2 regions of the Hyphomonas sp. CACIAM 19H1 genome follow, and region 1 is predicted to be linked to the other one. Evidence: riboswitches for the same ligand, from Rfam matches in the RefSeq annotation. Region 1 holds a riboswitch; the other holds the start of a gene.
What was found. Region 1 has a riboswitch for cobalamin ahead of BBF93_RS12265 (TonB-dependent siderophore receptor). Riboswitches for the same ligand answer to the same signal wherever they lie in the genome.

Region 1 (15,311 bases):
CCGAAATGAACCCCCGGCGCTGATAATGGGCGGCCGCGGGGCGTACCTCCGGCGCGGCTTCCCGTGCGGCCTCGAGCCGCCTCTCGATATCTGTGATCAATTCCTCGCCGCGCGCCTGCGCGCCGATGGCCCCGGCGATGGCCCGCGTCTGTGCGCGGATATCCTCCAGCGTATGCGCTGGTTCAATCTCCAATACCGGAATATTCTGTGTCTCCAGGAAGATGCGAATCTCGGGCCGCCGGATACGGCTCGCGATCACGAGGTCGGGCTTCAGCACGGTAAGCTCTTCCGCATTGCCGTCCGACACCGGCCAGTCTTTCGCTTTTTCCGCGCTGAAGGAAAGCGCCGGATTGCGCGCATTGTGGGAAAGGGCTGCCACCTGGTCCCGGTCCGCCAGCTCCATCAGATACTGATCCGCGCAGAGGTTCAGCGAAACGATCCGGTGTGGCCGCGCCTCGCCATCGGCAGCGCCGGAGAGCATCAGCAGGAGAGAGGCAATCAGGGCTTTCCGCTTCATAAAACCTGCTCCCGGCGCATGAGAAGGCGCAGCCATGTCACAACCGGAAAAAATCGCAAGCCATGCTTGGCGCCGGGGCGCATTCTGGTCTAAGGGACGATCTCGGGTTCCGGGACACTCAGTTGACGGAATGCCTTCGGATCGATCTTGACGAGTTCCACCCATGCAGATTTCCGCCGCACCCCTCCGCCCGGAGCAGGCTGTCACTGATACTGCCAAATGGCTGATCGGCGCGGGCGCGCTGCTCGTCATGGCGGCGCTGTCGCTGATGACCGGCCCTGTCGACATCGGTGCCGGAGAGGTTTTCCGGGCCCTGTTTGGCAATGCAGACGAGGTGACGAACACCATCATCCGGGAGCTGCGCCTGCCGCGCCTCATGCTCACCCTTGGCGTCGGCGCCATGCTCGGCGGGGCAGGGGCGGCGCTCCAGGGCTACCTGCGCAACCCGCTGGCAGAGCCCTCCATTCTTGGTGTCGCGAGCGCCGCCGCGCTTGGCGCCGTTGTCGCGCTCTACTTCGGCTTCGCCAGCGTCGCGGGCATTTTCCTGCCGCTCATGGCGGCGGTGTTCGCGCTTGCGGCGACGCTTCTCCTCTTTGTTTTTACGATGTTTTCTGCCTCCGGCCTTAGCCTCATTCTGGCTGGCATCGCCATCGGTTCGCTGGCCGGGGCGGGCATTTCGCTTGCCCTCAATCTGTCGTCAAACCCCTTCGCGGCGATGGAGATCACCTTCTGGCTGCTCGGCTCGGCGGAGGATCGCAGCTGGCGGCATGTGGGGTTGTCGGTGCCGCTGATCGGGCTCTGCCTCGCGGTTCTCTTTAGTGACAGACGCGCCCTCGACGCGCTCACGCTCGGCGAAGACGCCGCCCGCGCGCTTGGCTACAATCTCACACTGGTCCGCATGCGGCTGATTGTCAGCGTGGCGCTGGGCGTCGGCGCCGCCGTGTCCGTCACCGGCGCGATCGGCTTCGTCGGTCTCGTCGCGCCCCATCTCGCCCGCAGTGTTGCCGGCAGCCTTCCCTCGCGTCTCATTGCGCCTTCGGCGCTCATGGGCGCGCTGTTGCTCACCGCGGCAGACATCCTCGTGCGCCTTATCCCGACCACGAATGAACTGCGTCTCGGCGTCGTCACCGCGCTTATCGGTGCGCCTTTTCTCGTCATCATCCTCTATCGCACGCGCCGGCGCGAAGCATAGGGCTGGACAAGTCCCGCCACCAAATGTATCGGCGTTCATGACGGTTCCCCTTTATTGGGGGATTAAAACGGGAATGCAGTGAGGAGCGTTAGCTTTGAATCTGCAGCTGTACCCGCAACTGTAACCGGCGAGCTTTGCCGCGATATGCCACTGGGGCGCCTGATAGGGTGTTCTGGGAAGGCGCGGAGGAAGCGATGAACCGGGAGCCAGGAGACCTGCCGTCAAATTGTCGCCCCTCTTCCGACCGGGTCTAGTCGGCAGAGCGGAACTCCGTCGTGGCGACATCTGAGAGGCGGGTGCTGAACGCACCCTCGCTTCCGGCTGTCGCGCAGGCGCCCTCCGGAAAGTGATCGCGTTCGGTCATCCGTATGGATGCAATCGGGGGACCTGTCCCCCGGATGGAGAATAGCAATGTCCTCACATGCAGTGAGAGCAATTACTGGCGCTTTGCTCGGCGCCGCCAGCCTGAATTCACTTTTCTTCGCCTATGCTCAGTCAACGGAAGACGAAAGCCGTCAGGAAACCATCACCATAACGGCCAGCCGCCTGAACCTCGCCCCGCGCGAGATCGGCAGCGCCATTGCCGTCGTTGATCGCGCGGCCCTGGAAACCGGCCAGATCATCGCCCTGAAGGAAACCCTGCAGGATATTCCAGGCGTCCAGATCAGCGCCGGCCGCCCCGGCGGCAGCACAAATGTCAGCATCCGCGGGTCGGATAATGATCAGGTGCTCTTCCTGTTCGACGGCATCAAGCTCGGCGATCCCAGTTCAACCAGCACGCAGTTTTCCTCCGACAACATGACATCGCTGGATGTCGAACGTATCGAAGTCCTGCGCGGCAATCAGAGTTCCCTCTATGGCTCCGATGCCATCGGCGGTGTCATCAACATCATCACCCAGCGCGCTACCGAAGAAGGCGTCCGCTTCAATGTGGAAGCCGAAGCAGGCGGTTATCTCGGCGTGGCCTCCGAACATGGCGGCCATCTCCTGCAACGCGGCGGCGTCTCGCTGCTCGGCAAGCAGGGCAAGCTCGATTATCGCCTGTCGCTGACGGGCACAAAGACGGAAGGCCCCTCCATCGCAGATCCGCGCACGGGCCTATCTGTCACCGAAGACGACGACTATTCCGTCTGGGCCATCAGCGGCCGCGCCGGCTACCAGCTCTCCGAAACCCTGTCGGGCCAGGTTGTCGGTTTCTATAACGACTCCTCCACCGATCTCGACAATACCACCAGCGACAGCGTCAACACGGTCGACAAGAAAGACACCGCCTACGCTGTTCAGTTGACGCATGAAACACCAGACAGTGCCTGGAAGAACGAGCTGACCCTCTCGCGCTATAATGCAGAACGCCTCTATTTCGGCCCGTTCTATTCTTCCGGGGGCGATCTTTATGACGGCACCAAGGACACAGCCTTGTTCATCACTCGCTATACGGGCTTCGACAAGGTGCAGATTTCTGCCGGTCTCAACTGGGAAGATGAGTCTACGGATCAGGTAACGCTCTATTCCGGCAATTTCAGCGAAGGTATCTCCACCACTTCCGTCTTCACCGAACTTGCCTTCCGGCCCACCGAAGCCCTTTCGATCACCGTCGCCGGCCGTCTCGACGACAATGAACGCTTCGGCCAGTTCGACACCTATCGCGTCACCGGTGCTTATTATCTGCCCGCCACGCTCGCAGGCGGCGATGTGAAGCTGCGCGCCAGCTATGGCACAGGCGCCAAAGCACCGGGTCTCTACCAGCTGTTTGACCCCACATATGGCAATGCCGGCCTGAAAGTGGAAACCTCCGAAGGCTATGATGCCGGCGTGGATATCAGCTGGGCCAGGGCTGCGCTGGAATTCTCCGTATTCCACAGCGATGTGGAAGACGAAATCGCCTTTGGCTATCCCCCGGGAAAGCCATCGGGCGGCTATATTCAGTTCGGCCGCACGAAGAAACAGGGCGCCGAACTCGGCCTGCGCTATTCGGTAACCGATTGGCTCAGCCTGTCCCAATCCTTCATGGTGCTGGATGCCCAGAATGAGGAAACCGGCCTCTGGCTTGGCCGTCCGCGCTATTCGGGTACAACCAGCGCCACAGCTCAGTTGACGGACAGGTTCGATCTCACAACACGTCTGCGCTACCGGTCGGATAACGCCTCCAGCTATGGCGGCGTCACGCCTGGCTTTGTCACGCTTGATCTCCTCGGAAACTATGATCTGACCAGCCGGGTCGCGCTTTATGGCCGCCTCGTGAACGCTCTGGATCAGGACTACCAGCTTTCCTACGGGCGCAACGAACTCAACCGCAGCCTCTATCTCGGCGTTCGCGCGCGCTTTTGAGCGTGCGGCAACGCCCTGTCAGACCCCAAGGGGAGCCAGCAACATGACCACCGGAACCAGCCGCAGAATTCCGAGAGCGGACATACAGACAAACGGCCGCACAGAACATATCTGGGCCTTGCCTGCCAATCAGTCCTTTCTCGAGACACTCCTGCGGGATCTCTTCGAGAATCATCCTGAGAAGCTCACCTTCGGGCCCCTGATCCAGGGCGCCGCCTATGAACTGAAAGCCCCCGGCAAGCCGGAACGCATCACGCTCAATGACGGTTATCTTACCGTCCATTGGGGTGGCCGGGGGCATTTTCATCTCTGCATCGGCAGCAATTATGGTGCCCTGAAAGGTGAAGGCGGCGGCCCGGAACTGATGGTCCGCCGCCGCACAGCCCGCGCTGAGTTCTATCGCAGCCTCGACAAGCATGGCCACCCGGTCAGTTGGGGTCTGCGTCTCTTCAATGGGGCGGGCGAGCCGCAAATCGCGGTCTTCCTGCCCAATCCCTTCCTCACCGACGATGATCAGCTGGCTGAGGAGAATGATTTCTCCCGCCTCGCGCTTTGGGAGTATCTGATGCAGCACTATGCCGGGTACGGGCCAGACCCGCTGGACCGGCAAGGGAAGGGCTTCCGGCATGGCTAGGCGTGCGGCCTTCTGCCTGGCAGTGCTGGCGTTCCTTGCCGGACCGTCCGCGTCCGCCCATGCCGAAACGCCAAAACCCCGCGCCGCCTCGGCCAGCATCTGCGCCGACCAGTATCTGCTCGCCCTCGCCGATCCCGAGCAGATCGCCTCGCTCAGCTGGCAGGCGACGGGCCCACTCTCCACCTTCGCGGAAGAAGCCGCCGCCTATCCCTCCAATCGCGGCGGCGCGGAGGAGTTTCTTGATGCGAATGTTGAAATCCTGATCCTGAACAGCCATGGCTCGATGGAGCTGCGCCGCATCATGGGCCAGTTCGATGTCGAGATGGTCGTCATTGCCACCACCACCATCACCTTCGACGAGATTGCCCAATCCGTACGAGATGTCGCCGCAAAGCTGGATCAGACAGCGCGCGGCGAAGCCCTCATCGCCGACATGCAGGCGCGCCTTGCCCGCATAGACCCTCAGGTGGTGGAGGAAGACGCAGGTCCCTCCGTCACCTATTTCCGTCCGGAAGGCGGCGGCGCAGGGGCGGGCACCTTTGTTGACACGGCCCTGCGCCATGCCGGCTTCCGCAATTTGCAGGCAGACCTTGGCAACACCGGCTGGGGCCGCGTCCCGCTGGAACAGCTCGTGCTCACCCCGCCGGACGGTCTCGTCACCAGTTTCTTCGACACGGCCCATAAAGGCGTCAATGCGCGCTTTTCCAGCCATTCCCTGTTCACGCGGCTGTCGGCGGAAAAGCCCGTCATGCCGGTGCCGGGCCGTTACTGGACCTGCGCCGGTCCCATGCTGATCGATGCTGTGGAATCTCTTGCGGCCCAGCGCCGGGAACATTTCGGAGGTGGTCATGACTGAAGCAGCCACAGCCGCGCCGCGCCGCGCCGCCCATACCGTCAGCCATCGCATCAGCTGGCTCAGCCTCAATCTCGCCCTTCTGGCGCTGATCGGGGTCCTTGCCTGCGTCTCGCTCACTATCGGCTATGTCACTTATCCGGTTACGGATGTTGTGGCGGCCCTTTTCGGCCTTGGGGATGATAAAGTCATCACCATTGTGCGGGAGTTGCGCCTGCCACGTCTCCTGCTGGCGCTGGCCATCGGGGGCGGGCTTGGCGTGTCCGGCGCCGTGCTGCAGGGGCTTCTGCGAAACCCGCTGGCAGAGCCTGGCATTCTCGGCATCTCTTCCAGCGCCAGCTTCGGCGCCGTCATCACCATCTATTTCGGCCTCTCGGCAACCTTTGTCTATGCGCTGCCAATGGCGGCAATGGCGGGCGCGGCCACCGCTACAACCGTGCTCTATTTTCTCTCCGCCCGGAATGCCAGCACCCTGACGATCATTCTCGCTGGCGTCGCCATCGGCGGCCTCGCCATCTCGCTCACTTCTCTGGCGATGAACCTTTCGCCCAATCCCTGGGCCATCAACGAGATGATCTTCTGGATGCTCGGTTCGGTGAAGGACAGGTCGATGCATGATGTCGCGCTCGCCGCGCCTTTTGTGCTGGCCGGGGTAATCCTCCTCCTGCTGACCAGCCGGGCGCTCGATGCGCTGACGCTCGGCGAAGATGCCGCGCGGAGCCTGGGCGTTGATCTGAAGCGCGTCCGTGCCCTCGCCATCATCGGCACCAGCCTGGCCATCGGCGGCACGGTCGCCGTCTCCGGGGGTATCGGCTTTGTCGGCCTGGTCGTGCCCCATCTGCTGCGGCCCCTGGTCGGCCATGTCGCCAGCCTGCTGCTTCTCCCCAGCCTGCTTGCGGGCGCCGCGCTCGTCCTTGCGGCGGACATCGCCGCCCGCCTCATCCGGGTCGGCGTCGAGATCCATCTTGGCGTGCTCACCTCGCTGATCGGCGCGCCTTTCTTTTTCTATCTGATCCTCAGAACAAGGCAGCGCGTCGAATGAGCCTTCTGGAAGCCAGGAACATTTCTGTCGATATCGGCCGCACACGGATTCTCACGGGCGTCTCTGCCAGCTTCCGGTCCGGCTACCTGACCGGTCTTGTCGGTCCGAACGGCGCGGGCAAGTCCACGCTTGTGCGCGCGCTCTGCAATCTCCTGAAGCCCGCCGCAGGGGAGGTACGCCTGAGCGGCGCGCCCATCACCAGCTTCCATCGCAAAGAGCTCGCCCGCAAGCTCAGCTATCTTCCCCAGGGGCACACGATGCACTGGCCGCTGGAGGTCGAGCGTCTGGTGGCGCTCGGCCGCCTGCCGCATCTCGGGCCTTTCTCCGATATCGGTCCGCAGGATCAGGCCGCCATAGACCGCGCCATGGCGCGTACGGAGGTTTCCGCCTTCCGCTTCCGTGTCGCCGAAACCCTGTCCGGGGGCGAGCGTGCCCGCGTCATGATGGCCCGCGCCTTGGCGGTTGAGACAGATATCCTCCTGGTGGATGAGCCTGTCGCCGCGCTGGATCCCTACCATCAGCTCCATGTCATGGAGCTCCTCCGCAGCCTGGCTGATGAAGGCAAGCTTGTCGTCTGTGTGCTGCACGATCTCGCCCTTGCGGCCCGCTTCTGCAACGCCGCCGTGCTGATGTCGGAAGGCCGCGTCCTGGCGCAGGGCGCGCCGCAGGATGTGCTGACGGACACGCATCTGCGCGCGGCCTATTCTATCCGCTCCCTTCAGGGTCAGCACGAGGCCGAACCCTTCATTCTTCCCTGGCGCCGCCTGGATGCGGACGCCTCAAAGCCGGAGCCTCGCCCATGCTGAAACCTGCCTCTGATGCTGCCATCGTGGTCTGCTCCACCTGCCGCCTCACCGAGACCGAGCGGGAGAATGAGGAGGGCAAACGCGGCGGCGCCCTGCTTGCCGAGGCCCTCCGCGCCGAGGCGGCAAAGCGCGATGGCCCCATTGCCATCGAAGACATGCCCTGCCTCTTCGCCTGCTCGCGCTGGTGCACGGTCCATCTGCGCGCAGACGGCAAGATCTCTTATGTCCTTGGCGGTTTCGAGCCGACAGCGGAGGCGGCAACCGCCATCCTCGACTATTTCGAACATTACCTCGCCAGCGAGCACGGCGTTGTTCCGTACAGGAACTGGCCGGAGGGCGTCAAAGGCCACTTCATCACCCGCTCCCCGCCCTCCGGCAAAGTGGTGGGCTGAAGTCATGGCCCTGTTGACAGACGCCGCCATCCAGGCCGCCATCAATGCCAAGACCAAGCCGCTCGGCGCCCTTGGCCGTATCGAAAGCCTCGCCGCGGATATCGCCCGTTTCCAGAACACGCTCCGGCCCCGGATGGAGCGTTGCGGCCTCATCATCTTTGCCGCGGATCACGGCATCGCGGGGAAAGGCGTCTCGAAATTCCCGCAGGCCGTCACGCGCCAGATGGTGCTGAACTTTCTCGCAGGCGGCGCGGCGGCCAATGTCTTCGCCGCCACATCCGGGGTCAGCCTGCGCGTTGTCGATGCCGGCGTCGCGGGCGATCCTATCATCCACTCCCGCCTCATTTCCCGCCGCATTGCCCCTGGCACGGCCAGCAGCCTACACGGCCCGGCAATGACGCCGGCCCAGCTTGCCGCCGCCCTGGCCGCAGGTAAAGCCCTCGCCGAAGAGGGCAATGACGACGCCCTCGCTTTCGGCGAAATGGGCATCGCCAACACCTCCGCCGCTACCCTGATCGGCCACAAGCTCACTGGCGTTTCCATCTCCGCCCTCACAGGCCGGGGCACGGGCCTGGATGACGCGGCCCTCGCCCGCAAAACAGAAATCCTCGCTCGCGCCGCCGCGCGCACACCAGATGTTCTGTCGGCGGAAGAAACCCTTATCCAGTATGGCGGCTTCGAAATCGCCATGATGGCGGGCGCCATGCTCGGCGCAGCCAGGGCAGGGCGGATGATCCTGGTGGATGGCTTCATCGCCACCGCCGCCGCGCTCGCCGCCGCCCGGCTTGACCCCGCCGCCCGCCGCGCCATGATCTTCGCCCACACCTCGCCGGAGCCTGGCCACAGGCATCTCCTCGCCGCGCTGGATGCTGCGCCGCTGCTCTCTCTCGGCATGCGCCTGGGCGAAGGCACCGGCGCGCTGCTCGCCTGGCCGCTGGTGCGCGCTGCGGCCGCCATGCTCCGCGATATGGCGAGCTTTGAAGACGCAGGGGTCAGCGGCCCGGTATGATACGTTGGCTGATGAATGAGGCGGCGATCCTCCTGCTGGCGCTGCAATTCCTCACGCGCCTGCCGGTGCCGGCCGCGCGCCTGTTCACGCAGGCCCGGCTTGCCGCCACGCCGCGCTACTATCCCCTCATCGGCCTTCTCATCGGCTGTGTTGCCGCGCTCGCCTATTGGGCCGCTGCGCAGGTGTTCCCGGCGCTCCTCGCCGCGCTGCTCTCCACCGCCGCCACACTGCTCTTCACCGGTGCCTTCCATGAGGATGGCCTTGCCGACACATTTGATGGCGTCGGCGGCGGCGTCACGCGGCCGCGTGCCCTGGAGATCATGAAAGACAGCCGCCTTGGCACCTATGGCGCCGCCGCCCTTGTCCTGGCGCTTGGCCTCAAGGCCGCCGCGCTCGCCGCCCTTCCGCTTGCCTTTGTCCTCGCGGCGCTTATCGCCGCTCACGGACTATCGCGCGCCTCCGCCGTGCTCGTCATCGCCACCAGCCGCTATGTCCGTTTTGAGGGCAAGGCAAAGCCGGTCGCTACCGGCCTCGGCTGGGGCGGCCTCGCCGTCACGCTGCTCAGCGCCGCCGCCATCCTCGCTGCCCTCATAGGCGCCGCCCACTGCCCCCCCGGCGCCATCCTCTCCGCCCTCGCCGGTCTCGCCCTCGGCCATGTGGCCCTGCGCCTCTTCTTCGAGCCAAAGCTCGGCGGCTATACCGGAGACGCTCTCGGCGCGGTTCAGCAGGCCAGCGAAATCGGCTTCTATCTGGGGCTTCTCGCATGGCTCTGATCCTCGTCCGCCACACCCGCCCGGAAGGCACAGACGGACTCTGCTATGGCCGCCTCGATGTGCCGCTCGCCGCGAGTTTCGAGGAAGAGGCGCGCGCGCTCGCTGCCGGTTTGCCGCCCTTTGACCACCTCATCACCAGCCCGGCCACCCGCTGCCGCCGGCTCGCCGACTGGCTGGGCGCGCGGCGGGGTCTTGTGCCGCTTGTCGATCATCGCTTCCAGGAAATGGATTTTGGCCGCTGGGAAGGCCGCCTCTGGTCGGAAATTCCCGAAGGCGAAATAAATGCGTGGGCAGAGCATTTCTTCGAAGGCCGCCCTCATGGCGGAGAGAACGTGGCAGACCTCGCAGACCGTGTCGGCCGCGCCCTCACCTGCGTCCGCCGCTGGCCCGGAAACATCCTCATCATCACCCATGCCGGCGTGGTGCGCGCCGCGCTGGCCGCAGCAGGGCAGGCGGGCGCCTGGCAGGCCAGCATCGCTTATGCCTCCGCCACATGGCTCGACGGGCTGGAGGCGAGGGAGGAATGACCGCGCTGCTGATGGCCGGCGCCCTCGCCCTGGAGGCGGCGTTCGGCTGGCCGGACTGGCTTTATCGGCGCATCCGCCATCCTGTCGTGTGGATCGGCGCGCTCATAGCCGCGCTGGAGCGCCGCCTCAACCGCTCCGCCTTCAGCCACCGTGCCCGCTACGCCCTCGGCGCCCTCACCAGCCTCCTCACCCTCGCCGCCACTGGCAGCGCCGCCGTCGCGCTCACCCGGCTCATCCCCGAAACGTTTTGGGGCGCGGCTCTCGAAATGCTGATCGCCTCCAGCCTCCTCGCCTCGCGCAGCCTGTATGCCCATGTCGCTGCCATCGCCGCGCCGCTGGAGGCGGGAAACCTGGCCCTCGCGCGAGAGAAGGTGTCGCTGATCGTCGGGCGCGATCCTGCCCGGCTCGACGCCCCCGCCATCACGCGCGCTGCCCTCGAAAGCCTTGCGGAGAATGCGTCCGATGGCGTCATCGCGCCGCTGTTCTGGGGGGCGATCTTCGGCCTGCCGGGCATCGCGGTCTACAAGGCCGTCAACACGCTGGACTCCATGATCGGCCACCGCACCGGCCGTTACGCAGCCTTCGGCGGCTTTGCCGCCCGGCTGGATGACGCCGCCAATTTCATCCCCGCCCGCCTCACAGGCCTGCTCATCGCGGCGCCGGCATGGCGGCGCGGCGCTCTCTCGGTCATGCTGCGCGACGCGCCCCGCCACCGCTCGCCCAATGCCGGCTGGCCCGAAGCGGCGCTGGCCGGCGCGCTCGGCGTGCGTCTTTCCGGCCCGCGCGTCTATGGAACGCAGGTGAGTGACGAGCCCTGGCTGAATGCGCCCGCGCCTGATCCCCGGCCTGATCAGATCGGTGCGGCCTTGTCCGGATTTGTCCATGCGGTGTCCCTTGCGGGCCTCCTTCTGGCGGGGATCGGTATCCTCTGGTGCCTCGCATGAACGGGCCTGACCTCGTCCATGGCGGCGCGCTCGACCGCGTGAAAGCCCTTTATCCTCTGGCGCCTCAGCCCTGGCTGGACCTCTCGACCGGCATCAACCCCCATCCATACCCCGCGCCGCCCCTCCTGCCGCACAGCTTCGCCCACCTGCCCACCACCAGCGAAAACGAGGCCTGCCGTCAGGCGATGGCGCAGTATTACGGGGCGCCGGTGGCCAGTTTGATGCTGGTTCCGGGCACGGAAATCCTCATCCGGCTTCTGCCGTCACTCCTTGAAGTTCAGACAGTTGCACTCGCCCGGCCGACCTATGGCGATCACCTTTCCTGCTGGCAGACTGCGGGGGCTAACGTGGTGGAGATGGCAGACCCGGCAGAGCTCGCCGGCAAGGTGGATGCCATCGTCCTATGTAATCCCAACAATCCCGATGGCCGGATCTGGCCGCCGGAAATCCTTGAAGACTGCCGCGCGCGCCAGGCTGCCCGCCAGGGCTGGCTGATCGTGGATGAGGCGTATGCGGATATTGCCCCCAGCCTCTCCCTCGCCGCACGGGGCGGGGCGGCGGGGCTGATTGTCCTGCGCTCTTTCGGCAAGTTCTTCGGCCTGGCCGGCCTTCGCCTCGGCGGCCTGATCGCTCCGGAGGCGCTGCTGCGGGAGGCGCAGAAACGCTTTGGCGTCTGGCCGGTCTCCGGTCCGGCGCTGCATGTGGGAACACAGGCAGTGGCAGACACAGACTGGATTGCCGAGGCCCGGCACCGCCTCGAAACGTCCAGACTGGCCCTTGATGAGGCTTTGAGCGGCGCCGGGGTACCCATCCTCGGCGGCACATCGCTGTTCCGCTATGTGCAGGTGCCCGATGCCCATGCCCTGTGGCAGGCGCTGGCAGAGCAGGGCATCTATACGCGCCGCTTCTCCTGGAGCCGGCACCATCTGCGCCTTGGTCTGTCTGCAGACGATGTGGGGAGGCAGCGCCTCTCCGCTGCCCTCGCCGTTAGCCTTTGAGCACCAGGGGCAAACCCGCTGCAACAAACTCCACCCTGTCCACCACTTCCGCCACCCTCTGGTTCAGCCGGCCCTGCTCATCCCGGAAGGCGCGCCCCAGCGGCGTTTCGGGCACAAGCCCCATGCCAACTTCATTGGAAACAAGGCATACGGGCGTCTTCATCTCCCCGATGGCGGCGCACAGCCCGGCTGTTTCGGCCGCCACATCCCGCCCGCCCAGCATCAGATTGGACAGCCAAAGCGTCAGGCAATCCACCAGCACCGCGCGCTGGCTGTCCTTCAGATCCTGCAGGGTACTGACCAGTTCCAGCGGCGTATCCACCGTCTGCCAGCTGCCATCGCGCTCGCCCTGATGGCGCGCGATCCGCTCGCGCATTTCCTCATCAAACGCCTGCGCGGTCGCCAGATAAATCCGCTGCGCCGCTGCGGCCTCAACCAGCGCCTGTGCCCGCCGGCTTTTCCCTGAGCGGGCCCCGCCCAGAACCAGCGTACTCTTCATTTCCATCGCCCAATAATCTGTTTTGTATGCACTTGTTTCTCTAGGCACCGATCATCCCGCCCGCAACCGGGCATGCCCTCCGGCGCAGCCTCTTTTCAGCGGCTAGCGAAGAACGCTCTGCCACAACCGGTCCAGCGGTTTGCCGGGGCCTGGGGGAATGGCGGTCACGCTGCCGGCAGGTGTCCCGGCCAGGCAGGCGCCCCCCTCTCCCAGCCAGGCAAGCGCTGCGGCGCGCTCTTCTGCCGTCAAGCCGGCAAACGCCCCCTGCAATTCTCCGAGGCAGGCCCGTCTGTAGGGGGAAGCAGGCAGCTTCCAGTGAGCGCCCCTTTCTTCATAGCTCACAAATCGCTGCCGGTTTTCAACAGCGGCCGCGTTGAGGGCCAGATAAGGAAGATAGTCGGCGCCAATGCGCTGCAGTAGCGGCCCCAGGTCGTTGGGAACATCGCCGGGCAGGGGCGCGGCTGCATGGGCCTCCGGACCGGTCGCCCACATGCGGCTGACCCAGGCAAGCGTGTGAGGCGCTTTCTCGCGGAGAAGGGCGGCGGGTGTGGGATCATAGGAAAAGTGCCGGAAAAACGGCCCCATCAATCCGAAATCCGCTTCAACCGGCCGCTCACCCATCAGATAGCTCCGTTTCGAGAAGATCGTTTCCAGCACGCCGAGCAGCCAGTGAAACTGTTCCTCGATCAGAGGCGCAGTTTCCCGCGTCACGCCATCCTGCTTCAGATAGGTGCGGCGCTGACGATTGAGGATGAACCATGTGCGCAGCCCATGCGGTCCGGGTACATCCCGCAGCAATGTCCGCGCAATCTGGGAGCTCATGAGCCTGGCATCTTCCGCGAAGGCCCACCGGTAATAGAGGGCGGGGCGCCACAGCCATTCATCAAACGCATCTTCCAGAAGCAGGCTGGCAAAGCGCGCCAGCGGTGTCCGTGGACGGAAGGATGGCCCGGCGGTGCCTGCTTCAAAATGGGCGATAATCGGGGTTGTATCCGTCAGCCAGGCTCCATCCGGGCAGCCAAGCTGGGGCATCTGGGCAACGCCGGTCCGGGCTGCGCAGGCGCGAAAATCCGCGCTGTCCATTTCCACATACTCGAACGCAATACCCTTGGCCCGCAGATACGTTTCCAGCTTTCCCGTGAAGTAGGAGAGCTTCAGGCCGTGGAGGCTATAGGCTTGGGTGCTCATCTGGTCCTCGTGCCGATTTTCGCTGAAATATCGTCGCTCAAATATTATGGCACACTAAATGCCATAAAATCCGCAAATGGGAAGCCGGCATCATGCCGGATATTCCGATAGCCCTGACCGGCATTTCCGGTGTATCTATTGCCAGCATGGATGACCGTCGTTCATCGCATTCGGCCAATCATGCGGAGAAGGTTGCAGAGATCGTAGCCTCACGCTCCGCCGCTGCGCGCTCACCGGTGGCGGCGTCCTGGGTCCGCTCCTTTCACAAATACGGGCTGGAGCCGGATGCGCCCGGCCGGACGGGCCGTCTCAGCCAGTCGGAGGTCGGCCTTCATCGCGAGGCGATTGGCCGGCTGTTTCATGTGTCTCAGGCTGTGATGGATCAGCTGCATGCCAGCCTGGGGCTGGCCGGGTGCAGCGTGATCCTGTGTGACGCCGATGGCATCGTGCTGGATCAGCGGCTGCGCGCGGGAGACCAGCAGGATTTCGAGACGGCCGGCCTGGCAAGGGGGGCGGACTGGTCGGAGAAGCGTCAGGGCACCAACGGAATCGGCACGGCCATTGCCGAAGGCCGGCCAGTGCATGTGCTGCGGGATCAGCACTACCATACCCGCAATACCTCGATGATCTGTCTGGGCGCGCCGGTCTTCGGGGAGACGGGCAAGCTGGCAGCGGTGCTGGATGTCTCCTCCTGCCGGGGGGATCTCGATGCGGCCTTTGTGGCGCTGATTGCCCAGACGGTGGAACAGGCGGCCATGCGGATCGAGGCGGAGAATTTCTGCCGCTCCTTCAGCCAGGCCCGGATTGTTCAGGGCACGGCAGAAGGCCAGCAAGGCCCTGTATTGCTTGCGGTTAACGGCGATGATCTGGTCATCGGCGCAACCCGGAGCGCCCGGCTGCATTATGGGCTGGACGATGCGGCGCTGATCTCTCCCCGTCCGGCGATGGATATTCTGGGCGACCAGGAGCGGCGGGGCATGGGGCTGGAAAGCGCCGAGCGGCGGGAATTGCGCCGGGCTCTCGCGCGGGCAAATGGCAATGTCAGCGCCGCTGCGCGCCTGCTCGGCATCAGCCGGGCGACGCTTTACCGGCGGATGGAAAAGCTGGGCCTCCTGCCGGAAAGCTGAGCCTTCCGGGGTATTTTTCCGCACTTTTCCCGGTCAGACTGTCTCAGTTTCGAGACAATTGCGGACATTTCCGGACAGAGCGGGGCATGACACGGACAGGCTGCGGCCTGATCCTGCCTCCATGCTCTCGCACCCAGCGACGAGGGCCAGTCACCAGTTGACATGTCACAAGCTCACGGAGGAACCCATGGCTGACACTGCTCACGCGCCCGCTCAATTCACCGTCTCTCCCTTCAAGGCCCGTTACGACAATTTCATCAATGGCCGCTTCGTGCCGCCGGTGGGAGGCAGGTATTTTCAGAACACCTCACCGGTTACCGGACAGGTTATCTGCGAGATTGCCCGCTCCACAGCCGACGACATCAATCTGGCGCTGGATGCCGCGCATGATGCGAAGCAGCGCTGGGGCCAGACCTCGACTACCGAGCGCGCGCTGATCCTCAACCGGATCGCTGACAAGATGGAGGCCCATCTCGAACTCC
Region 2 (15,311 bases), 1.5 Mb from region 1:
GGCTCGCCCACAACGCGCAGGTAACGGAAAGCCATCCGCATGGCCTCGCGCACCTCTGCGTCGGAAACCCGCAAACCGCCCGCCAGCTGGCGCTGGCCCAGCGCAAACGTCAGATAGCCCGGCTTTGGCGTAAGGATGGCGTCACAGATCGAGCGTGTGCCCGGCGCATTGGCGAGGATCTCGCCCGCTTCCAGAGACCGCGCCCAATCGTCATGCGCTTCCGGCTCCGCCGCCCAAATTTTTGTGGCTGGCGACAGCTGCCCGAAGGCCAGCGCCACGCCATTGATCAGTCCGCCGCCGCCAGCAGGGGAAATCAGATGGTCCAGCGGCTTGCCCATCGCCTCTGCCTGGCGCGCAAACTCAAGCCCCGCCGTGCCCTGCCCGGCGATGATGTCAAAATCATCATAGCTCGGAACAATCACGGCGCCGCGTTCAGCCGCCAGCCGCGCGCAGATTTCCTCGCGGTCTTCGGTGTTGCGATCATAAAGGTAAACCTCGCCGCCATCGGCGATCACGCCGTCTACCTTCACCTGCGGCGCATCGGCCGGCATTACGATCAGCGCCGGCATCCCCAGAAGGCGCGCGGCCCGCGCTACGCCCTGCGCATGGTTGCCGGAAGAAAACGCCACCACGCCGGCCGCCTTTCCTTCAGGGGGCACCTGCGCCAGCCGGTTCATCGCCCCGCGGATCTTGAAACTCCCGGTCACCTGCAGGCACTCAGCCTTGATCAGCAGTTCCGCCCCGGCCAGTTCATCCAGCGCCGGATGCGAAAGTACCGGCGTCTCGCGCACCACGCCGCGCTGGCGCTCGGCAGCAGCAAGAACATCTTCGAAAGCGGGGAGTTTCAGCGGTTTTGTCATGGCGCCGTGATAATCAGAAGAGCGACGCCGGGTAAAGCGGGTAAAAGACCCGCCTCTCCCACTTCATGTGACAGGATATTTCACCCCGTCAGCCTGAGTGCCCCTTATCCCCTGGAGGGAAGGCCCGCGCTGGCATAAGCCCGCGCCCCGGCAAAAATCAGATCAAAGCCCCTGCGCGGTCTTCTTCACCAGCGCCTTGGCAAATTCCGCCGTATCCGGATTATCCAGCGCATGGGCCAGAACGGCGTCGAAATAGCCGGTCTTGTTCCCGCAATCATGCACACTGCCTTCAAACTCATAGGCGTAGAAATCCTGGATCTCCATCAGCTTCGCCATGGAATCGGTCAGCTGGATTTCCCCGCCTGCGCCTGCGCCCTGCTTTTCCAGAAGGCCGAAGATTTCCGGCTGGAGAATGTAACGGCCGGTGATGGCGAGGTTTGACGGCGCGCTCTCGCGCGGCGGCTTCTCCACCATGCCGGACATCTTGATGAGGCGCCCGTCGCGCGACACCGGCGCGATCACGCCATAGGAAGACACCCGCTCCTCCGGAACCGGGTCTACCGCGATCACATTGCCGCCCACCTTGTCATAGGCGTCGATCATCTGTTTCAGGCTCGAAGGTTTGCCCTTCACGATCACGTCGGGCAGCAGCACGGCAAAGGGCTCGTTGCCGATCACATCGCGCGCGCACCACACCGCATGGCCAAGGCCGAGCGGCTGTTGCTGGCGCACGAAACTGGAGGACCCCGCCGGCAGGCGCGAAGCCTCCACCTGTTTCAGGATGTCGGTCTTGCTCTTGGCGGCCAGCTGGGTTTCCAGCTCATAGGCATGGTCGAAATAGTCCTCGATGGCGCCCTTGCTGCGGCCGGTCACAAACACGATGTGCTCAATGCCCGCTTCCAGCGCCTCGTCCACCACATACTGGATCACCGGCCGGTCAACGACCGGCAGCAGCTCCTTCGGGATGGCCTTGGTGGCCGGCAGCACACGCGTGCCGAGCCCGGCAACGGGAAGAACAGCTTTTCTGACGCGCATGCGCGTAAAACTCCTTGAAACCCGGCAGTGACCTAGCGTCCCATCCTGCCTGTGTCCAGCAAATCGCCCGTCAGGCGAGTGTCAGGTGAAAATCGCTCAGGCCCCGCCCAGCAGAACCTGCGCTGCCAGCCAGGTCGAAAGTGCAACCACAAGCAGCATGGTGAGAATGCGCATCAGCCGGCTTTCATTCTGCGGCGTAAAGGCGGCCTCGAGACGGGAATGCAGAATATGAACGGGGGAATGGTGGCCCGTGCGCGCCGGCGCCTCTGCCATTTCGTCGGCCGGCTTGGCGGCGGGCGTTTCCGGTTCCCGGTCATGGGGTTTCTTGACGGCGTTCATGGGGTCACCCTTGGGATCTGTTTGTCCCGAATTGTCCGGATTTGTCCCAAAACTGGCCTAACATCGCCCTAACGCGGCAGTGAAAATTCCAGATAACGCTCTGAAATGGCCGGCAATATCAGCGATTTGCACGCTCCAGCCGCCCGCTGTCGTTTTTCCGGACGCCAAAAACATCCGCCAGCGTCTGCGCCGAAAGCGCCGCCTCCGGCGCGCCATCGGCGACCAGCGCGCCCGCGTGCATCACAAGAATGCGCGGGCAAAACCGCGCCGCCAGTTCCAGATCGTGCAGCACGATCAGCAGCGTTCGCCCCGCCTTCGCCTCCGTCGTCAATGCCTGCATCAGGTCCAGCTGATGCGCCACATCCAGCGCTGCGCACGGCTCGTCCAGCAACAGCACCGGCGCCGGCGACGCCAGCAGCCGCGCCAGATGCACCCGCGCCTGCTCCCCGCCGGAAAGCGCCTGAAACGACCGTCCGGAAAGATGGGTCGCGTCGGCCTTGTCCAACGCCTCGCGCACCGCGGCCTGATCGGCCGGCCCCATGCGGTCGAACGGTGCCGGCGCCTGCGCAAACCGCCCCAGCGCCACTACATCCTCCACCCTCAGGTTCCAGGCCACTGGCCGGGTCTGAGGCAGCCAGGCCAGATGCTTTGCCCGCTCCCGCACGCTCAGCTTGTCCGCCGGGGCGCTGCTTATGCGAACCTCTCCCTGGCAAGGCACCACGCCCGCCAGCGCCTTCAGCACCGAACTCTTGCCCGCGCCGTTGGGGCCAACCAGCGTAGCCATCTCGCCATTGGTCAGCCAGAAGGAAACGTCCCGCGCCACATCCCGGCCATTCAGCGTCACGCTCAGATGCTCCGCCGAAATCATGACGACGCCCTCCCCAGCCGCGCCGCGATCCAGATGAAAACCGGCCCGCCCACCAGCGCCGCCGCCACGCCCAGCTTCAGCTCCTGCTGGAAGGGCAGCACGCGGATCGCAATATCCGCCGCCATCAGGATGATGCCCGCCAGCAGCGCCGACGGGATCAGCAGCCGTTGCGGGTCATACCGCACGAACGGCCGGATCACATGCGGCGCCACGATACCGACAAAGCCGATGGTGCCCGCTGTCGCCACGCTGGCGCCCGCCAGCAGCGACGTGCCGCCAATCACCAGCAGGCGAATGCGCCGGGGGTCTGCGCCCAGGCTGGTTGCCGTCTCGTCGCCAAAGCTCAGCGCCCGCAGCCCCGGCCCCGCCAGAAACACCAGCGCCGCCCCGATCACCCATCCCGGCGCGCCCAGCAGAATGTCGTGCCAGGACCGGTTGGCGACCGAGCCCATCATCCAGTTCACGAGGTCTGCCAGGCTGTAAGGGTTCGGCGCCATGTTGAGGGCCAGAGACATCAGCGCCCCGGCAAAACTGGAAAGCCCGATGCCGATCAACAGCAGCGTCACGCTGCCTGCCCCGCGCATCGCCGCAAACACCAGCAGCAGCGTGGCCACGCCCGCGCCCAGGATGGCCGCCACCGGCACAGCAAAACTGTTCACCGCCGCAAAGCCGAAGAATATCGCCACCACCGCGCCCAAAGCAGAGAAGGCAGACACACCCAGCACGCCCGGCTCGGCCAGCGGGTTCTGCAACAACCCCTGCAACCCCGCCCCCGCAAGCCCCAACGCTGCGCCTACCGCAAACGCCGCGACCGCGCGCGGCAGGCGCAGCTCCCAGACAATCGCCTGCACACGCGCGTCGCCCTGCCCGGCAAGCGCCGCCAGCGCGTCCCCCACCGGCACTGCGGCCGTGCCCAACAGCCCGGAGATCGCAAACAGAACCGCCGCCACCAGCGCCAGCCCGAGCGTCAGGCGGCTCATCGCGCCGCCTCCAGTGCGGCGGCAATATCGGCCGCCTCATCCGCCACGAACCAGGCGCCGCAGGACACGCGGGACTCGTCCATATCGATCACCTGCGCCTTCGCCATCAGCCGCCGCATCACCGGATGGCGCGAGACAGACCAGCTGTCGGTCGCATCATCATCAAACCCGAAAAACGCCGCCAGCATCAGCCCCGGCGGCTCCATCACCAGACTTTCCAGCGGCAGACTTGTCCAGCCCGTTCCGGCATTGGCGTTCTCAAGACCCGCATGCGTCATGATCGAGGCGATCATCGTATCCTTGCCCGCGCTCACCCCGCCCGGTGTCACATACAGCGCCGCCCGCCCGCTCGGCGCAGCCGGCTTGGGCGCTGCCGCCAGAATAGCCTCCGCCCGCGGCCCCTGCCCGATGGCGGAGGCTACCTCGCGCAGCAGGTCGCCCGTGCCGTCTACGTCATTTGCATAGCCGATCTGCACCGTGCGAATGCCGAAACGCTGGTAAAGCGCCAGCGCCCGCGCGTCCCCGCCCCAGCTGCGCACGACAACCTCCGGGGCGAGCGCGACGACATCCTCCGCCGCCGCGCGCACCTTGGGAATGCCTGCCGCCTTGTCTCTCAGATGGCTGAACTGTCGTTCGCTATCCTTTGAGAGCGCAAGGATCTGCTCCCGGTCTGCCAGCGCCAGCACGAACTGATCGGCGCAATAGTCCAACGACACGATTGTAGGGCGGGCCGGCTCTGCCGAAGCAAAGCCGGTCAGCCCCATCAGGAGCAAGGCGGCAAGCCTCAGTCTCACTTCAGTTTCAGCCCGATGAATACACCGGCACCGGGGCCATTATAGCCGTAGATGTCAGTGGCGGTTTCATCGAAGATGTTCTCGCCGCGCAAGGTCACCGCAATGCGATCCGTGAGCGGATATTCCGCCGTGACGGACGCCAGCGTGTAGGCACCCAGCGTCACCGGGCGGGCCGGAAACGGTCCGAAATCCGTGTCGCCCTGTTCGCCCACATAATCGAGCGCCGCGCCCAGCCGCAGGCCATCCGGCCTCACCGTCCAGTCAATCGCCAGCGAAGCGGTGGCATCCGGAATGCGGATTTCATCCACGCCGTTATTGTCCTGTGAGTCAAAGAAGGTCGCCTGGCCGGAGACCGCCAGATTTGCCAGCGCCTGCCAGCGCGCCGCCAGTTCAACGCCGCTGCGCTCGCTGTCTGTGGCGCGGTTCGCCGCCGTGGAGGTAAAATCCGGATTGAAGGCGGTGTAGATCTCGTTATCCAGATCGGCACTGAAATAGGCCGCCGAATAGCTGAACGTGCCGACCGTCTGTTCCCAACCGATTTCCCAGCTGGTGGACTCTTCCGGCTTCAGGTCCGGATTGCCGACGAAGCTGCCGGGGAAGAAGCCGAACAGTTCCGTGAACGTTGGATTTTTCACGCCCGTGCCAACAGAGCCGCGAATGCGCCCGTTCACCTGATCGAACGCATACCCCGCGCCCAGACGCCAGGTGGTGGCATCGTCAAACCGGCCCTTGTTGTCGTCATGACGCGCCGATGCGGAGAAGTCGAAAGCGCCGGCCGCAAGGCGGTATTCACCGGCAAACCCGACAGATTCAAACGCTTCGGACGCATCGGTCCCGCCACCATACTGAACGTCGCGGCGATCATAAGTTTCACGCTCATAGTCCACCAGACCGGTCAGCGTGTGGATACCGCTGGTATAGCTCGGCGACCAGGCAAGTTTCGTGCGCTTGCCCTTGGCGTCATCCGTCTTTGCCCCGCCACTGAAATTGTCCCGCTCCACTTGGTTGAAGCTGGCGCGGATCACGTGATCCAGTGGCCCGTAAGCGCCCGTCAGCGCGCCGCCGATCAACCACTGATCCGCCTCGGTGCGATTGTCAGTGTCGTTGAGAAGCCCGTCATAATCCGTATCCGAATCGAATTCAGACTCCGTCTGCCGCGCCAGGCCAACCAGAGACAGCGCCCAGTCCGCCCCCAGATCAAGCTTGCTGGTCAGCAGGCCGGAGAACGCTTCAGATCCATCCTTGCTGCCGCCCGTGCCAGAGGAGTCCACGCCATCTGTCGTAAAGCCGGTAACCGCTGCACCAAAATTTGGCCCACCAAACCCCGCAGCGCCGCGCACGGTGCCAAAGCTGCCCGCCTCCGCAGAAGCGTTGAACCCTGCTTCCCGCGCCGCCGAAAGCGACACCACGCCGCCAATCGCGTCTGATCCGTGGATAGAGGACGCCGCCCCGCGCAACACTTCGATCCGCCCAACCGGCAGCGCCGTCAGCAGGCCGAAATCTGTCTCACCATTCACCGGATCGGAAATCTCGATGCCTTCAAAGAGGACCAGCGTATGGTTGGCCTCAGCCCCGCGCATCCGCACCTGGGTCAAACCACCAACGCTTCCCGCACGGGAAACGGCCACCCCCGGAACAGCGCGCAACTGGTCTACGGGGTTGGGTGACAGGCGAACGGCCAGATCGTCCGCCGTCAGTACGGATACGGAAGATGTCACGCTGTCGAGTTCGACCGGGCGCAGGCCGGAAACTTCGATGGGATCGAGCACGCGGGCTTCTTCAGCCTGCGCGAGAGAAGCATTGAGAACAAGCGCAGACGCGCCCATGAGGGTAAGTCTGAGGAACATGGGTCCACAGGTCCTTCTTTGGCCGGAGGATGTGCGTTACCTCCCCGCGGCGGGTTCATGACATGTCGCATGAACGGAAGGGTGCCTTCCGCGGCCCTACGCCTGTTCCCGGACGGCGAGCCAACGACGGCAACAGGCAGGTCTCCTGACTTTGCGGATCATCGCCGGAGAGAGCTGCCTTCCCGGTTTCCCAGTGGCGTATGGCTCTCACGGCTCCCCGCTCACAGTTACGGGCATAGCGCCGGATTCCCACCGGCTTCCCTTTTCACCCGGACTTTACCGGGCACCTGTCGCGTGAAGGCGCTGTAATGCGGATTTTGCGGGGCGGCAAGCGGGGGCATCGATATGGCCGTTCTCCACTCCCTCACCTTTCGTCACGCTCGATGGCCTTCAGGCCATCTGAGCGCCCATCTCCAAACCTCGCCGATAAAGCCAATGGCAAGTTCAGGTGATGGGCACTCAGATGCGCTGCGCGCATCGAGTGTGACGAAGATCGGGATCTGGCTGGAAGCCGTCCTGTTAAAGACTGTTGAGCAGATGCCCGCCATCAACCACGAGCGTCGAGCCGGTCATGAAGCTGCCTGCGTCTGACGCCAGCAGCAGCAGCGGTCCGGCCAGTTCGTTGATGTCGCCAATGCGGCGCATGGCGATGCGGCGGATCATCTGCATGCCCTGCTCGCTGTCGAGGAAATCGTCATTGATCTCGGTCTTGAAATAGCCCGGCGCAATCGCGTTCACCCGCACGCCATAGCGGGCCATTTCCAGCGCCATCTGGCGGGTCATGTGGTCAACCCCGGCCTTGGAGACGCAATAGGCCGTCGTCATCGCCTGCGGATGGAGGCCGGTGATCGAGGCGATGTTGATGATCGAACCCTTGGCCTTGGCCGCAACCATGGCGTTTGCGCCATGCTTGGCCACCCGCCACACGCCGGTGAGGTTGGTGTCGATCACCGCGTTCCAGTCTTCCTCGCTCATGTCGCGGAACCAGCCCTCGCGGGACATGCCGGAATTGTTGACGATGATGTCGGCGGGCCGGCCGAGTGCTTCCTTGATCGAGTCGAAAGCGGCCACGATGCTGCCATCATCGGTCACGTCCATCGCCACCGAAAGCGCATTGCCGCCTTTGCGGTTGATCGCGGCGGCAACCTCTTCAAGACGGTCCATCCGGCGTGCCGCAAGGACAACGGTTGCCCCGGCATCGGACAGAACATGCGCAAAATGGCGCCCCAGACCGCTTGACGCTCCGGTAACCAAAGCCACGCGATTAGCCAGACTAAACATACTCATGCCCTAAACCCTCAAAATAACTATTGCACGGCGCAAAGTTTAACCTAATCCAGAGCGCCATGAAGATATCAGTGCTCAAAGAACGGCGACCCGGCGAGACCCGCGTGGCGGCAACTCCGGAGACAGTCAAGAAGCTAATTGGCCTGGGCCACACGGTCACGGTCGAGGGAGGAGCGGGAACCGTTGCCGGTTTCCTGGACGCAGCCTTTACCGAAGCAGGCGCCAGCATTGCTGGCTCGGCGGCTGAGGCGGCGAAGGGCGCAGACATTGTATTCAAGGTCCGCCGCCCGGAGCCTGGCGAGATCGGCGCCCTGCCCGATGGCGCCGCGCTGATCGCGCTGATGGAGCCCTTCGCCTACCCGGCCGAGGAGCTTGCGGCGCTGAACGCGAAGAAGATCGCGGCGCTCTCGATGGAGTTCACGCCCCGAATCACGCGCGCCCAGTCGATGGATGCGCTCTCGTCCCAGTCAAACCTGGCTGGCTACCGCGCCGTCATCGAAGGGGCGCAGATCTATGGCCGCGCCATGCCGATGATGATGACGGCGGCCGGCACGGTTGCCCCGGCGAAAGTCTTCATCATGGGCGCCGGTGTGGCCGGCCTCCAGGCCATCGCCACCGCCCGCCGCCTCGGCGCGGTCGTCACGGCAAACGATGTCCGCCCCGCCGCCAAGGAACAGGTCGCCTCGCTCGGCGCCAAGTTCATCGCGGTAGAGGATGACGAGTTCAAGGCGGCCGAAACCTCCGGCGGCTACGCCAAGGAAATGTCGCCGGAATACCAGGCGAAGCAGGCCGCACTGACCGCCAGCCACATCGCCAAGCAGGATATCGTCGTCACCACGGCGCTGATCCCCGGCCGCCCCGCGCCGGTGCTGATCACCGAAGAAATGGTGCGCTCGATGAAGCCCGGCTCGGTCATCGTCGACATGGCCGTCTCCCAGGGTGGCAACTGCCCGCTCTCGAAGGCCGATGAGATCGTCGATGTCGGCGGCGTGAAAGTGGCCGGTTTCTCAAACCTGCCCGCCCGCCTGCCGGCCGACGCCTCGTCTCTCTACGCCAAAAACCTGCTCGCCTTCCTTCCGCTGATCACAGCCGAAGGCGGCGCCCTCACCCTCGACACCGAGGATGAAGTCGTCGTCGCCATGCTGCTCACCCGGAACGGCGCAACCGTTAGCGAAAGGCTGAAGTGATGAAACGCGCTCTTGCCAGCTCCCTCGCCCTCGCCGCCTTCGCGCTCCCGGCCTTTGCCGATGCTGGCGGCATCAACTCCACCGTGTTCCTGGCGGCGATCTTCGCGCTCGCCTGTTTCGTCGGCTATTACGTCGTCTGGTCGGTTACCCCCGCGCTGCACACGCCGCTGATGGCCGTGACGAACGCGATTTCGTCCGTGATCGTCGTCGGCGCGCTCGTCGCTGCGGCCGCCCATGGCCTCTCCTCGGAAGGCTGGGTCGCCAAGATCCTCGGCGCCATCGCCGTCGCCCTTGCCAGCGTCAACATCTTCGGCGGCTTCCTGGTCACCCAGCGCATGCTCGCCATGTACAAGAAGAAGGGGAGCTGACCTATGGACCAGTTCCATTCCACCTGGGCGCCCCTGCTCTATCTCGTCTCGGGCATCCTTTTCATCCTCGCCCTGCGCGGCCTCTCCAGCCCGGCCACCAGCCAGAAGGGCAACCGCAACGGCATGATCGGCATGACCATTGCCGTTGCCACCACCATCATCCTGCTCTGGGATTCGCTGGATCCGGCCACCTGGGCCCTGATGATCGGCGCGGTCGCCATCGGCGGCACCATCGGCGCCATCATCGCGCGTAAAATTCCGATGACGGACATGCCCCAGCTCGTCGCGGCCTTCCACTCGCTCGTCGGCCTCGCCGCCGTGCTCGTGGCGTCCGCTGCGCTGTACGCCCCCGGCAGCTTCGGCATCCTCGGCGTTACCGGCATCAATCCCGTCTCGCTGATCGAACTCGGCCTCGGCTCGGCCATCGGCGCGCTGACCTTCACCGGCTCGGTCATCGCCTTCGCCAAACTCAACGGCAATATGAGCGGCGCGCCGATCCTGCTGCCCGCCCGCCACGTGCTGAACATCGCGCTCGCCGTCGGCATCATCGCCCTGACGGTGATACTCATCCAGTCCGGCGGCGCCGCCCATTGGGCCTTCTGGGGGCTGACGGCTCTGGCGCTGATCCTCGGCATCACGCTGATCATCCCGATTGGCGGGGCAGACATGCCCGTCGTCGTCTCGATGCTGAACTCCTATTCCGGCTGGGCCGCCGCCGCGCTGGGCTTCACGCTCGGCAACTTCGCGCTCATCATCACCGGCGCCCTCGTCGGCTCCTCCGGCGCGATCCTCTCTTACATCATGTGTAAGGGCATGAACCGCTCCTTCATCTCGGTCATCCTCGGCGGCTTCGGCGGCGAGGATGCGGCCGCTGCCGCAGGCGGCGCCCGTGTGGACCGTCCGTACAAGAAGGGCTCGGCAGACGACGCCGCCTTCATCATGAAGAACGCCTCCAAGGTCATCATCGTGCCGGGCTATGGCATGGCGGTCGCCCAGGCCCAGCACGCGCTGAAGGAAATGGCCGAAAAGCTGAAAGCCGAAGGCGTCGAAGTGAAATACGCCATCCACCCCGTCGCGGGCCGGATGCCGGGTCACATGAACGTGCTGCTGGCCGAAGCTCAGGTTCCGTATGATGAGGTTTTCGAACTCGAAGACATCAACTCGGAATTCTCCGCCTCGGACGTGGCCTTCGTCATCGGCGCGAACGACGTGACCAACCCGGCGGCAAAGACCGACAAGACCTCGCCGATCTATGGCATGCCCATCCTCGACGTGGAAAACGCCCGCACGGTGCTGTTCATCAAGCGCTCGATGGGCTCGGGCTATGCCGGCATCGAGAACGAGCTGTTCTTCCACGACAACACGATGATGCTCCTGGCCGACGCCAAGAAGATGGTCGAGGATATCGTCAAGGCGCTGTGATCCGGTTAATGCCGGTTGTTGCTTTCGTCACCCTCGATGCGCGCAAGCGCATCTGAGGGCCCATTTCCTGACCCGTCGAACCCGGCGATATCAGTGTGTCGTCATCCCGGAATTTGCGCAGCAAATGTCCGGGACCCAGCGCAAAGAAAGACTGGGTCCCGGTCTTCGCCTTTGGCGAAACCGGGATGACGACCCATAAATGTTACGCATGCGGAAAGTTGAGGAGATGGGCCCTCAGACCGGCTGCGCCGGTCGAGGGTGACGAAACGCAGAGAATTTCAAACGCTCGCCGAGCGTGCCCCAAACACCACGATCTTGTTCTCCACATCATGGCCAATATCCGCCCGGCCAAGATACGCAATGCCACTGCGCGCACACCAATGCCGCGCAATCTCTTCCTCGTCCTGCCCGAAATCGACATCGTTCACCGGAATAGGCCCGCACCGGCCCAGCCGGATGCCCGCCGCCGCGCGCACCGTCTCGCTGGAGGTCAGCGTGAACATCAGCCGGTCCAGCCGGTAATGATACTCGCCCACATCCTCGATCAGCAGCGTCACGCCCGAAAGGTCGGGCGCATGCACCGTCCCGATCAAACTTGCCAGCACACTGATATTATAGGCGGCATATTTCCCCGGCGCGCGCGTGCCCGGCTCCACGCCCGCCTCGCCGTCCGCCCCGCTCAGAAACCCGATCGCCCGGCGCACGGCCGCCTCGCCGCCCTCGCGCAGAATATCCGCCAGCATCGGCCCATGCGCCACCCGGCCAATCCCCTCCCGCGCCAGCCGCGCCAGCAGGAACCCAGTATCGCTATACCCCATATACGTCTTGCGCCGCGCCGCCTCCCCCAGCCGCTCAAATGCGGTCTCCAAGAGCCGGCAAGCCCCATACCCCCCCCGCGCAAACCAGATCGCATCAAGGCTGGGGTCGTTCGCAAACTCCACGAAGGCATCGGCGCGCGCGCTATCCGGCCCGGCGAAATGGCCGCCGCGGAGGAAACATTGGGGATGGAAGATGAGCTCCGCCGCGTCTCCCGCAAGAGCGGTCACGCGATCCGCAATGGACTGATCGAGAGCCCTCCCGGGGGCGACTATGCCGATGCGTATTTCTTTGCTTGTCATCTAATTCTCTTGGGTCAATCAGAACGCTCATATCGCAGGAATGCTATATCAGCATTTTCATGTGGCATGTGATTTCTGTGATAGGTGCGCACCTCAAGTGATAAGGCGAATTCGGAGACCTGCTTTCCAAGAGCCTCAGCAACTATCTCTAGCTTTTGACCTTCAATTTCATCTTGATCCGCCCACCCCCAATCAGCCATTCTTTTGAGGTAGATTTTGCAGTCGGGGACCACATCAACACGCCTCAATACTTCCAACATACACACGCCGGAAACAATTAAAGAGTCACTCGCTTTGTCTATCGCGGGCTGAAGCTGTTCGTACCGGATTGCTTCAACAAATACCCGCTGATCCGGAATCAAAAACGAGTCGAGGTCTAAGTGTTTAGCCCCAATTCTATTGGCCAAATTACTTGCCAATGTGGACTTACCAGAGCCATGCCATCCATCGATGGTGACAATGCACGTCCGTGCCACAACAGCTCGAAGGGTGCTTAAAAGCTCATCTATGTCTCGCACTTCAATCATATCGGACGTTCCCAATAGGCGCGCAACTCCCACAGTTCTGATGAATATACAAAGCTGCACAATCCACTACATTGAGTTTCAGATTTCATAGTTATGACTGAGCCTGCATGACTCACCCCACCTCCTACTTCTTCTGCGGCATTGGCGGCTCCGGCATGTTGCCTTTGGCCCTGATCCTGCTCGATCAGGGCCATATCATCGAGGGCTCTGACCGCTCGCTGGATCAGGGACGCACACCTGCGAAGTTTGACTATCTGCGGTCTCGCGGCATCCGCCTCTATCCGCAGGATGGCAGCGGGGTGACGCGGGCCGAGCAGGTCGTCGTCGCCTCGGCCGCCGTGGAAGACACCGTGCCCGATATTGCCGCCGCCCTGCGTGTCGGCGCGAAGCGGATGAGCCGGGCGCAGATGCTCTCGGCCCTCTTCAACGCCGCGCCCACAGCCATTGGCGTGGCGGGCACGAGCGGCAAATCCACCACCACCGGCATGATCGCCTGGATACTCCACACGCTGCGCAAAAGCCCCACCGTGATGAACGGCGCCGTGATGAAGAATTTCCAGACACCGGACGCCCTCTTCGCCAGCTCCCTCGTCGGCAACAGTGGCATCTTCGTTTCCGAGGTCGATGAAAGCGATGGCTCCATCGCCGGCTATAATCCGCGCGTCGCCGTCATCTCGAACATCTCGCTCGACCATAAATCGATGGACGAGCTGCGCGCGCTCTTTGGCGGCTTTGCATCCCGCGCCGAAACGGTCGTGCTGAACCTCGACAATGACGAAACCGCCCGCATGGCAGCGGATTTCCCCGAAGCGATCACCTACAGCCTCGAGAACCCCGCCGCCCGCCTCACGGCGCGCGACATTGCGCCCGCGCCCACCCATATCACTTTCTCCGTACACGACCAACAAAGCGGCGAGACCGCTTCCATCCGCCTCGCCACGCCGGGGCGCCACAACGCCTCCAATGCCCTCGCCGCCATTGCCGCCACCCTGGCCTGCGGCGTCACGCTGGCAGAGGCTGCCGAAGCGCTCGGCAGCTTCGCCGGCATCTCCCGCCGCTTCGATGTGATCGGCACGACAAGCGGCGTCACCGTGATTGATGATTTCGGCCACAACCCGGACAAGATCACCGCCACCCTGCGCACCGTGAACCAGTTCCCAGGCCGCGTCCTCGTGATGTTCCAGCCCCACGGCTTTGGCCCCCTGCGCAACATGCGCCGCGAATTTGCCGAATGCTTTGCGGAGAATCTGGACGCTGAAGACATCCTCCTGATGCCGGAGCCGGCTTACTTTGGCGGCACGGTAGACCGCTCGGTCGGCAGTCAGGATCTCGCCGCAGACATCCGCGCCCTTGGCCGCCAGGCCGAAGCACTGGGCGACCGCGCCGCCTGCGGCGCCCGCCTTCTGGAGCTGGCTGAACCCGGCGACCGTATCCTCGTCATGGGCGCGCGCGATGACACCCTCACCCTCTTCGCGCAGGAGCTTCTGGCCAGCCTCAAGGCGCGGCCGAAGGGGTGAAAAACTCCAACGCCGTTGGAGCTTTTGCCCCTCCGTTGGAGGAATGGTTGGAGTTTTTTTGGGGAGCTTTCGAGGGCGTTTTCAGCCCCCGCCGCCCTGCCCGATATAGCCGAGCGTCGTTGCCAGGCGGATGGTCTGCGAGCGCCCTGAAACGCCCAGCTTGCGGCTGGCATTGGTCATGTGGAAGCGCACCGTGGGGGCCGAAACGCCCATGATGGTGGCGATTTCAGCGTCCGTTTTCCCCGCCGCCGCCCATTTCAGGCACTGGGCTTCCCGGCGGGTAAACTCCACCAGTTCCGTCGCCGCCGCGGGCAACGCCGCGTCGCGATAAGCGGACAGGAAGCGCAGCGCCAGCAGGTAAAGCCTTGGCCCATGTGCCTTGAAAATACTGGGAATATCGGCTGATGCGTCATCCGTCGCCCAGACGACGGCGCCAATCACCCCCATCGGCGAATGGATCGGCGCAATGATCGCCCCCTGCACCCCGTAAGAGCCATAGGCCTCCGGATCGATGCGCTGGTTCACCCCCTCCAGCGCACGCACCTGCCGCCAGCTGTGCATCTTGCCCTGATGATAATAAAAGGGTTCTCCGCAGACGCGCACCACACGGATGATGCCCGCGCGCAGGGCAAAGGCCCGGTCTTTCCAATAGGCGAGGTTCGGGTCCACCCAGCGGAACACCGTCTCGGCCAGCGGCCGGCCATCATCGCCCACCACCGGCGAGGGGTCTGAAAGGTCGGCGCTGACAGCAATATAGGGCAGGCCGATGTCCCGCCCGGCCTGGTCGATCTCCCGCGCCAGGCGCATGACCTCGCCGAATGCCGGTTCGCGGCCGTCGCTGTCCATCAAAAGGGGCCCTATCAATTCCGTCAGCTTGCCTCGCGCTGACCCGCTTGCTCCAACTTCAGAAAGCCAGAGAAAAAGCCGGGAGGCGACGCAATGAACCTAGATCTGTCACCGCAGGATATCGAATTTCAGCAAGAAGTGCGAGCCTTCCTCAAGGACAAGCTGACCCCGGAACTGGCCGCTGCCGGGCGCTTGGCCACCAGCGTTTTCATCGAGCCGGAATTCACCCTGCCCTGGCAGCGCATTCTGCATGAACGCGGCTGGGTGGCGCCGCATTGGCCGAAGGAATATGGCGGCCCCGGCTGGAGCGAGATGC

Region 2: another riboswitch for cobalamin. It lies ahead of BBF93_RS05515 (TonB-dependent siderophore receptor); the one in region 1 lies ahead of BBF93_RS12265 (TonB-dependent siderophore receptor).

Annotation. Positions count from the first base shown of each region.
Region 1 covers NZ_CP016437.1:2,631,938-2,647,248, reverse strand. The annotation lists gene BBF93_RS12275 (ABC transporter substrate-binding protein) at 1-517, opposite strand, end outside; gene BBF93_RS12270 (iron ABC transporter permease) at 681-1,709, shown strand; cobalamin riboswitch at 1,734-1,947, shown strand; gene BBF93_RS12265 (TonB-dependent siderophore receptor) at 2,121-4,037, shown strand; gene BBF93_RS12260 (hypothetical protein) at 4,081-4,671, shown strand; gene BBF93_RS12255 (ABC transporter substrate-binding protein) at 4,664-5,527, shown strand; gene BBF93_RS12250 (iron ABC transporter permease) at 5,520-6,566, shown strand; gene BBF93_RS12245 (ABC transporter ATP-binding protein) at 6,563-7,372, shown strand; gene BBF93_RS12240 (DUF1636 domain-containing protein) at 7,366-7,764, shown strand; gene cobT (nicotinate-nucleotide--dimethylbenzimidazole phosphoribosyltransferase) at 7,769-8,773, shown strand; gene cobS (adenosylcobinamide-GDP ribazoletransferase) at 8,770-9,546, shown strand; gene cobC (alpha-ribazole phosphatase family protein) at 9,537-10,073, shown strand; gene cbiB (adenosylcobinamide-phosphate synthase CbiB) at 10,070-11,017, shown strand; gene cobD (threonine-phosphate decarboxylase CobD) at 11,014-12,015, shown strand; gene cobU (bifunctional adenosylcobinamide kinase/adenosylcobinamide-phosphate guanylyltransferase) at 12,005-12,514, opposite strand; gene BBF93_RS12205 (glutathione S-transferase N-terminal domain-containing protein) at 12,617-13,702, opposite strand; gene BBF93_RS12200 (GAF domain-containing protein) at 13,795-14,829, shown strand; gene adh (aldehyde dehydrogenase) at 15,017-15,311, shown strand, end outside.
Region 2 covers NZ_CP016437.1:1,138,201-1,153,511, reverse strand. The annotation lists gene BBF93_RS05545 (threonine/serine dehydratase) at 1-860, opposite strand, end outside; gene galU (UTP--glucose-1-phosphate uridylyltransferase GalU) at 1,023-1,895, opposite strand; gene BBF93_RS05535 (hypothetical protein) at 1,992-2,234, opposite strand; gene BBF93_RS05530 (ABC transporter ATP-binding protein) at 2,353-3,102, opposite strand; gene BBF93_RS05525 (iron ABC transporter permease) at 3,099-4,082, opposite strand; gene BBF93_RS05520 (ABC transporter substrate-binding protein) at 4,079-4,876, opposite strand; gene BBF93_RS05515 (TonB-dependent siderophore receptor) at 4,873-6,723, opposite strand; cobalamin riboswitch at 6,841-7,029, opposite strand; gene BBF93_RS05510 (SDR family NAD(P)-dependent oxidoreductase) at 7,243-8,010, opposite strand; gene BBF93_RS05505 (Re/Si-specific NAD(P)(+) transhydrogenase subunit alpha) at 8,070-9,197, shown strand; gene BBF93_RS05500 (proton-translocating transhydrogenase family protein) at 9,194-9,565, shown strand; gene BBF93_RS05495 (NAD(P)(+) transhydrogenase (Re/Si-specific) subunit beta) at 9,569-10,987, shown strand; gene BBF93_RS05490 (LD-carboxypeptidase) at 11,266-12,105, opposite strand; gene BBF93_RS05485 ((d)CMP kinase) at 12,120-12,632, opposite strand; gene murC (UDP-N-acetylmuramate--L-alanine ligase) at 12,740-14,149, shown strand; gene BBF93_RS05475 (LuxR C-terminal-related transcriptional regulator) at 14,231-14,995, opposite strand; gene BBF93_RS05470 (acyl-CoA dehydrogenase family protein) at 15,089-15,311, shown strand, end outside.